2 regions of the Halomonas sp. Ps84H-12 genome follow, and region 1 is predicted to be linked to the other one. Evidence: predicted binding sites of a transcription regulator. Region 1 holds the regulator's gene; the other holds the start of a gene.
The links. The regulator FNR, encoded in region 1, switches genes on or off when oxygen is low (the NO sensors DNR and NnrR bind a similar motif). The targets are predictions, from matches to a motif close to TTGATNTANATCAA.

Region 1 (4,078 bases):
CGGCGGCTGCATCCTCATATCGAAGCCAGCAGCTGCCTTGGTGATGCGCTTACCCGATGGAACCTGCCCCCATTAACCTGGCCCAGCGTGGTCAGCGAAGCCACCGCCAGCGCGTTGCTGTATCTGCGTCTTCAACGCGAGATAGCGTTAACTGCCTAGGGTTTGTATTGGGTAGAGCTTCGTAGTGTTGTTAGAATATGCGCTGCTCCTTCACCCATCGGCAGTGCGACGATCATGTTACAACCTGACTACTTTGACCCCACTTCGTCAGACAGCGCGTCTGACGAGCCCCTTGTCCAGCAGCATGAGCTGCAGGATGCCAAGCAGAAGCGTGAATTCAACAAGTTGCAAAAACGCCTGCGGCGCGAAGTAGGGAACGCCATCATCGATTACAACATGATCGAGGATGGCGATCGGGTCATGGTGTGTCTCTCTGGTGGTAAAGATAGCTATACGATGCTGGAGATTCTACGCAACCTACAGCGCAACGCACCGGTTAATTTTTCCCTGGTAGCGGTCAATATGGATCAGAAGCAGCCAGGTTTCCCAGAACACGTGTTGCCCCAGTACCTGGATAAGCAAGGCGTGGAATATCACATTCTGGAGCGTGATACCTACTCGGTGGTGAAGGAGAAAACCCCGGAAGGTAAAACCACCTGCGCACTCTGCTCAAGGCTGCGGCGTGGTTCGTTGTATGGCTTTGCCGAGGAGATTGGGGCCAACAAAATTGCTTTGGGTCACCACCGGGAAGATATCCTGGAGACGCTGTTTCTCAATATGTTCTTTGGCGGCACCTTAAAAGCCATGCCACCGAAGCTGCTCTCGGATGATGGTAAAAACATCGTGATTCGCCCGCTGGCCTACTGCAAAGAGGCGGATATTGCGGAGTTTTCAAGGCTGATGGAGTTTCCGATCATTCCCTGCAACCTGTGCGGCTCTCAGCCCAATATGCAGCGCCAGGTTGTCAAAGAGATGCTGGCGGAGTGGGATAAAAAACACCCCGGCCGGTTGGAGAGTATGTTCAAAGCGGTGACCAACGTTGCCCCTTCGCAGCTTGCCGACCGTGAGCTGTTTGATTTTGCCGGTCTGGAAGCGAAGCAGGCCGCATTGATGGAAGGGCGCATTCAGGCGTTTAACGTGAGTTAACCGCCTGGGCTTCCTCTTCAGCTAGGGTGATGAGGCGCTGCATATCCAAAATATTGACCTCGCGCCCGGAGACGGCCACCACGTTTTGCTGCTGAAAGCGGCTAAGAATACGGCTAACCGTCTCCACCGCGAGGCCTAGATAGTTGCCCATATCTGCCCGTGACATGGAAAGCCGGAAGCTATAGGGGGAGTAGCCCCGGCGCCGAAAACGGTCAGAAAGTGTAATCAAAAAGCTGGCCAGCCGCTGATCGGCAGTTTTGCGTGACAGTAAACGCATCATCCGCCGGTCGTCTCGTAGTTCCTTGCTCATGCTGCGGTAAAGCTGGCCGCGCAGTTCGGGCAGCTCCTCGGAGAGCGAGTCCAAACGGTCAAACGGAATTTCGCATACCGTGGTGGTTTCCAGGGCAATCACGGTGCCGGGGTAGTGTTCTTCGTCAATCCCATCCAGACCCACCAGCTCGCTGGGTAGAAAGAAATTGGTGAGCTGGTCGTTGCCATTCCCTTCGCTAGTCACCTGCTTCAAGCTGCCAGAGCGCACCGCGTAAACGCTGGTGAAAGGATCTCCTTGGCGAAACAGCCGCTCGCCTTTTTTCAACGGCGAGCGGCGGCGGATAATCGCATCGAACTGGCTCATATCCTCAAGCTCTAGGGCAAGCGGTAGGCACAGCGAGCTTAGGCTACAGGTTTGGCAGCGCGCCTCTTGCAGCAGTGAACGTCGTTGGCTGGCAGGATATGACATGTGGTGCTCCCTTTTTATTAGCCATCATAGGCGCAGGGGGTAGGTGTCTCGATACGCTTATAAAATCTTCGAGTAGCGTTGGTTGCCCTGATGTTGCAGGTGATTATCGAAGGCCATGGCTAAGTGCCGAATCAACAGCCGTCCGGTGGGCGTAGCTTGTAAATAGAGGCCTTGGCGCACTAGCAGGCCATCCTGCTCGGCGGTTTTCAACCGTTCAAGAGCGGTTGAAAAGTAGTCAGCGGCATTTATCTGCCAACGCTGGCCTATTGCTTCAAGGTCAATGGCCATATCGCACATTAAGCGCTCAATCACCTCTCTGCGCATTAGGTCATCCTTATTTAAGAGTAACCCTTTTACGGTCGCTAGCCTACCTTCATCTAAGGCAGCTTCATAGTGGGACAGCTGAGTGGGGTTTTGTGCGTAAACGTCATCTACCCGAGAAATAGCCGACACCCCCAAACCAATCAAGTCGCACTGGGAATGGCTTGAGTAGCCCTGGAAGTTGCGCTGCAGCGTACCGTAGCGCTGTGCCTGAGCCAAGCTGTCCTCTGGGCGAGCAAAGTGATCCATACCAATATGTACATAGCCCGCTTGGGTCAGCATCTCAATAGTGGTACGCAAAATAGCCAGTTTTTCATCCGCGCTGGGCAGGTCGGCTTCATTAATACGTCGTTGGGGCGCAAAGCGGGTTGGCATATGGGCATAGTTAAAGACCGACAGCCGTGCCGGGCCCAGTTCAATCACTTGGCTTAGGGTATCAGCGAAGCTTTGCTCGGTTTGAAAGGGCAGGCCATAAATTAAATCGAGGTTGAGCGAGCGAAAACCAAGCCGGTGCGCCTCATCCATCAAGGTTTCAGTGAGCACCCGTGGCTGCACGCGATTAATCGCTGCCTGCACCTGTGGGTTGAGATCCTGAACGCCCAGGCTTAAGCGATTAAAGCCCAGCGACTGCAGGTGGCGCAGGGTAAAGACATCCGCTTCGCGTGGGTCAATTTCAATAGCGTAGTCGCGGTCCGGTGCGCTCGATAAGCCAAACCGTGCATCCAGGCGGTCTATTAAATCGCTCATCTGCGCCAGGGTTAAGAACGTCGGCGTGCCGCCGCCCCAGTGCAGCTGCTGCACTGGCCGCTTTGTATCAAGATGCCGGGAGGTCAGCACCATTTCTCGATCCAGCCGAGACAAGTAGGGCTCTGCGAGGGCTGTATTTTTCGTGGCGATTTTATTGCACGCGCAGTAAAAACAGATTTTGCGACAAAAGGGTACATGAACATAAAGTGAGAGCGGCTTTTGGCTGGCATTGCTGCGTTCAAGCGCCTGGGTCATATCGTCAGCGGTGAACTGGTCGTGAAATGAGAGTGCTGTAGGGTATGAGGTGTAGCGAGGGCCGCTGGTGTCGTAGCGGCGTATCAGGGCGTCATCCCAGGCGGTGGCCTCAACCGCTGCGGAAATAGGGTGAGCGAGAGCAGCAGTGGCATGAACGGGCATAAGGAGCGCTCCTAAGTAGCAGGGCAAAGCAAGAACCGATCAACATAAGCGACGAGCTTCGCAGCTCGAACGCGTGTTGGAATGCTACGTCAGCGTAGAAGGGAAAGCGTTGAGCTATATCAAGCGATAGGATGTTTATATTGAGTATTGTCTAGAGGAGTTTGATGGGTAAGCTCTTAATGCCCGGCATGGGGCATCAGCGCCCAAAGCTGCCACAGGGCAAAACCGATAATCGTCAGCGCCGCAAGGCTACGAGTCGCCGGGTGACGAATTAACTGGCTGAGCTGGCGGGCGGCCAGACCCGTGGCTAACAGGGCAGGCAGCGTTCCCAGGCCGAAGGCCCCCATCAATAGCGCCCCTTGTAGCGGGTCGGCGATGGCCAAGCTCCAGGCGAGCATCGAGTACACCAGCCCACAAGGCAGCCAGCCCCACAGGGCACCGAGCGCAAAGGCTTGCGGCAGGTGAACCACGGGCATCAAACGCCGCCCGACGGGTTCGATGAAGCGCCATAGCCTGCGCCCCACGGCTTCGACTTTCAATAGCCCTTTCCACCAGTTGGCGATATACAGCGCCATTAGGATCAGCATCACCGCCGCGACGACCTGCAGCGCGATACGCGCCTGAGGTGACAGCGATACTAAGGTGCCGAGCGCGGCCACCAAGGCCCCTGCCGTCATATAGCTCAGGATACGGCCCGTGTTATAGCTG
Region 2 (4,078 bases), on a different contig from region 1:
ATAAAGGTTTATCGTTTGTTCATGGAAATCAAAAACCTCTCGGCAAATGTCGTCAACACTTAGCGTGGAATAGGGCGCATCGCAGGTACGATGCGTACGGATAGGTTTATGCTCCAAATAGTCATAAACGTAGGTTTTTAATGCTTTCGCGTCAACAGTCTGTTCAAAGCGCGCCACAACGCGCTGCATTTCCGCTTCCTGTGCAGCTAAGTAATTGAGCAACATGCGAGCGCGCTCTTCTTCGTGTATATCGGCGCAATGAGCAAGGCAAGCTGCAAGATGCTCGTGTAACTGACGGGTCCAATCGATCAATTCACCAAAGGTTCTAACGTCCATTTGGTACCTCCTATAACGCTATTAACGTTAATGAGTGTGAGAGTGCTCGCTATCGTTTGAAGCGTCGCGTTTGGATAGGAAAATCCATTCGCCGAGTAAAAGAGTAGCCATTACTACACCAGCAACGATGAGCACCATGGGGTCCGAAATGGCTTTTACCCATAAAAAGCCGATTAACACGACAGCATCTAGTAGTATGGCAATGCTAGGAATAACAGGATTAGCCCCCACTCTGTCCTTGAGATGACGAAGCACACCCCAGTGGATGGCCATATCCATGATCAGGTAGAAAATGATGCCTAATGCTGCGATGCGGCTCAGGTCAAAAAAAGCGGTGAGCACTAAGCCAAATACGATGGTGTACACCAGTGTATGCTTTTGTACACTGCCGGGCATGTGGAAATGGCGGTGAGGAACCAGCTTCATTTCTGTCAGCATGGCGAGCATGCGTGAAACGGCAAAGACGCTGGCGATGATACCGCCCGCCGTTGCTAACATGGCGAGAATGACGGTAAACGCAACTGCCGCTTCACCCAGTGCGGGACGGGCAGCGGCGGCCAGGGAGTAGTCTTGGGTTTCGATAATTTCAGGCAAAGATAGGTTGCTGGCAACGGCAAAACCGACAAGGGCATAGATCACCACGCATAGCGCAATCGAGATCGTGATAGCTTTGCCAAGATTCCGCTTAGGATCTTTAAGCTCCGAACCACTATTGGTAATCGTCGTGAAGCCTTTAAATGCCAGTATGCCGAGCGCCGTAGCACCTAAAAAGCCCGTTATCGTAGGCGTAGGTGCATCGTTGCCAGCACCCATTTCGATGGAGTCGGCAATAAACACGCCGACAATACCAAACACTATAATGCCACCTATTTTGATAAATCCGAGCACCGAGGCGACGGTCTCGATCAAGCGGTTGGCGGATAAATTGATCAAAAAGGCTATTAGCAGTAAACCAACCCCGAGTAGGGGCACAAATAGTGAACGATCCCCCAGGTCAAACAACTCAAGCGTGTAGGAACCAAACGTTCTCGCCAAAAAACTCTGTGCGATCACCATGGAAAAATACATCAGGAGGGCATGAAAGGCGGTGGGAAGCGTCGGGCCATACGCTTTCTGTAAATACATGCCAATCCCACCTGCTGATGGGAAGGTATTGGACATTTTAACGTAAGAATAAGCGCTGAAAGAGACAATGACGGCAGCGGCCAGAAAGGCTAGAGGAAATAGCCGACCAGTCATTTCGGCCATTTGGCCGGTTAGCGCAAAAATACCGGCCCCAATCATCACGCCGGTGCCTAATGCAACGGCACCGACCAACGAAAGACTGTTTTCTTTATATTGTGGCGTTCTATCCTGCCCAACCATGAAAGCGACTCCTTGTATTAACGGCAACCACAGCAGCAATAACTGCCGAGGACTCCTGTGCGGTGTTTTTTGATGCTATATAAATTAAATATAGAACCTATGTGCAGCCACATGGCAAATGACTAACGGAAGGTCTGATTTTGCGAGGCCACAGGCAAGCAGCTCTTACCCTAAACTAGCTAGTCTTGCTCCTGGTTGTGTCATGTAGCCGTTATGACTATTAATGACAGCTCCAAGGTTCCTGTTTAGCGTTGTCTTTAACGTTCTGATCGACGAAACGGTAATACTCCTTCTTAAAGCGGTTCCACCGATCAGCGCTGACCTGTATGTCATGGAGCTTGAGAATTTTTTCAACGTCATCGATGCAGAGCCTCAGCGCATCGTAAGCAAGGCTGATATTTCGGTTTTTCTCGTTGTAGACCACCTTATCCATTCCATAGAGTCGGTCGATATCTGACAGCGCTTCTTCAATGCGTTTGGATTTACTGGGCTTGATTTTTAAATTCCGAGTCACCAGTGTGTTTTTGGAAACACCCAAGCGGTGCTCTTGTTGTGTCGTTTTCATGGTCTTTCTCCCAGGCGCGTACATGTATATATAGAGTGGTTCAGTTCTTGTCTATTTTGTCCTTATGACCGCCGTGGTGTTTATGCATGAAAATATGCATCAGTGGGCATGCTGCCAAAAAGAGGAAAGGTAAGAACTGAAATAGGTGGAGACGGTGCTCGGTTCCCATCAGGTATCCCGCCCAAATGACAAACCCAGCAAGTGGCACCCACAACATCAGCAAACGACTACTTGTACTGTTACTCATAATCACCTCAGTAACTCGCCCAAAGAGCCAACAGCAGTTAAGGCCGTTGGTTTGGGAAAAATCAAATAAATAACCCCAATAACAGCATGGATGATTTGTCTGAACGCAACCTGAACAGCATCGGAGGGAAATATGATCCTGATCAAGCGCCTCGCAAAAAGTAGGCGATAATTACCCAAGCGGTATCCATAGCCTCATTCCCATCATCATTAGGTTTTCGGTGAGCGATACAAAGCTTAATGGGTATTACTGAACCGCCCCGGCTTTACCGGAGACTCCATATCTTGAGAGGATGGAGTTATGAACTCACCAAAACGATATTCTTCAGAAGTCCGGGAGCGAGCTGTTCGATTAGTCCTTGAACAGCAAGGCGAATACCCGTCCAGGTGGGCGGCGATCTGCTCCATTGCCAGCAAGTTTGGCTGTTCACCAGAGACCTTAAGAGCCTGGTGCAAACGCTCAGAACTCACGCAGGGAGATAGCTCGGCTAATCTGCCTGAAAATGAACGACTCAAGCAGCTAGAGCGTGAAAACGTCGAATTGAAGCGCGCCAATGAAATTCTTCGTAAGGCGGCTGCTTTTTTCGCCCAAGCGGAGCTCGACCGCAAACCCAATTGATAGTGTCATTTATCGACGAGCATCGTGCTCAGTTCGGGGGCGAGTCGATTTGTAGCCAGCTACCAATCGCCCCATCGACGTATTACCACCACAAGGCACTTGAGACCGATCCTGAGCGGCGGGGAGATCGATATCGGCAGGATGCGTTTCTTACCGCTGAGATTAAGCGCGTGTGGGAAGAAAACTTCTGCGTCTACGGTGCTCGTAAGGTCTGGCGGCAACTCCGCCGTGAAGGGGTTAATGTTGCTCGTTGCACCGTAGAACGACTCATGCGACGCCTGGGGATTCGCGGCGTGGTGCGAGGCCAACGCCCCTTCACGACGATCAGTGATCCCGACCAGAAACGAGCACCTGATTTAGTGAAACGTGACTTTACGGCCATGCGTCCTAATCAGCTTTGGGTGGCCGATTTTACGTATGTCGCTACCTGGTCTGGCTTCGTTTACGTTGCGTTCGTTATCGATGTTTATGCACGCTGTATCGTGGGTTGGCGCGTAGCAACGTCGATGAAAACGGGATTGGTACTGGACGCTCTGGAGCAAGCGTTGTGGGCACGAAAGCACAGGCAAGGGTTAATCCACCATAGTGATAGAGGAAGCCAATATCTCTCGATCCGCTATACAGAGCGTATGGCTGATGAAGGTATCGATGCCTCTGTCGGCACCACCGGTGACTCCTACGACAATGCGCTGGCCGAGACCCTCATCGGCTTATTCAAAACGGAGGTGATTCACCATCGTGGACCATGGAAAGGGCGAGATGCCGTTGAGTATGCCACGCTGGAATGGGTTGACTGGTTTAACAATCGCCGACTGCTAGAACCCATAGGAAACGTTCCACCAGCAGAACGAGAAAAGGCGTATTATCGTCAATTGGAGGAGTCAGGTGAAGCTGCCTGACTCAAACAAACCGGTCTCCGGAATAACCGGGGCGGTTCATACTGTTGC

Region 2: the regulator FNR is predicted to act here: its motif matches at 2,646-2,659, upstream of NH344_RS16280 (DUF2933 domain-containing protein).

Annotation. Positions count from the first base shown of each region.
Region 1 covers NZ_JAMXSJ010000017.1:73,410-77,487, reverse strand. The annotation lists gene NH344_RS10115 (DNA polymerase III subunit epsilon) at 1-159, shown strand, start outside; gene ttcA (tRNA 2-thiocytidine(32) synthetase TtcA) at 235-1,146, shown strand; gene fnr (fumarate/nitrate reduction transcriptional regulator Fnr) at 1,133-1,885, opposite strand; gene hemN (oxygen-independent coproporphyrinogen III oxidase) at 1,943-3,370, opposite strand; gene NH344_RS10095 (sulfite exporter TauE/SafE family protein) at 3,547-4,078, opposite strand, start outside.
Region 2 covers NZ_JAMXSJ010000044.1:14,862-18,939, forward strand. The annotation lists gene NH344_RS16265 (hypothetical protein) at 1-336, opposite strand, end outside; gene NH344_RS16270 (APC family permease) at 364-1,701, opposite strand; gene NH344_RS16275 (hypothetical protein) at 1,922-2,266, opposite strand; gene NH344_RS16280 (DUF2933 domain-containing protein) at 2,307-2,483, opposite strand; one part of gene NH344_RS16285 (IS3 family transposase) at 2,814-3,099, shown strand; AL1L pseudoknot at 3,089-3,205, shown strand; one part of gene NH344_RS16285 (IS3 family transposase) at 3,099-4,030, shown strand.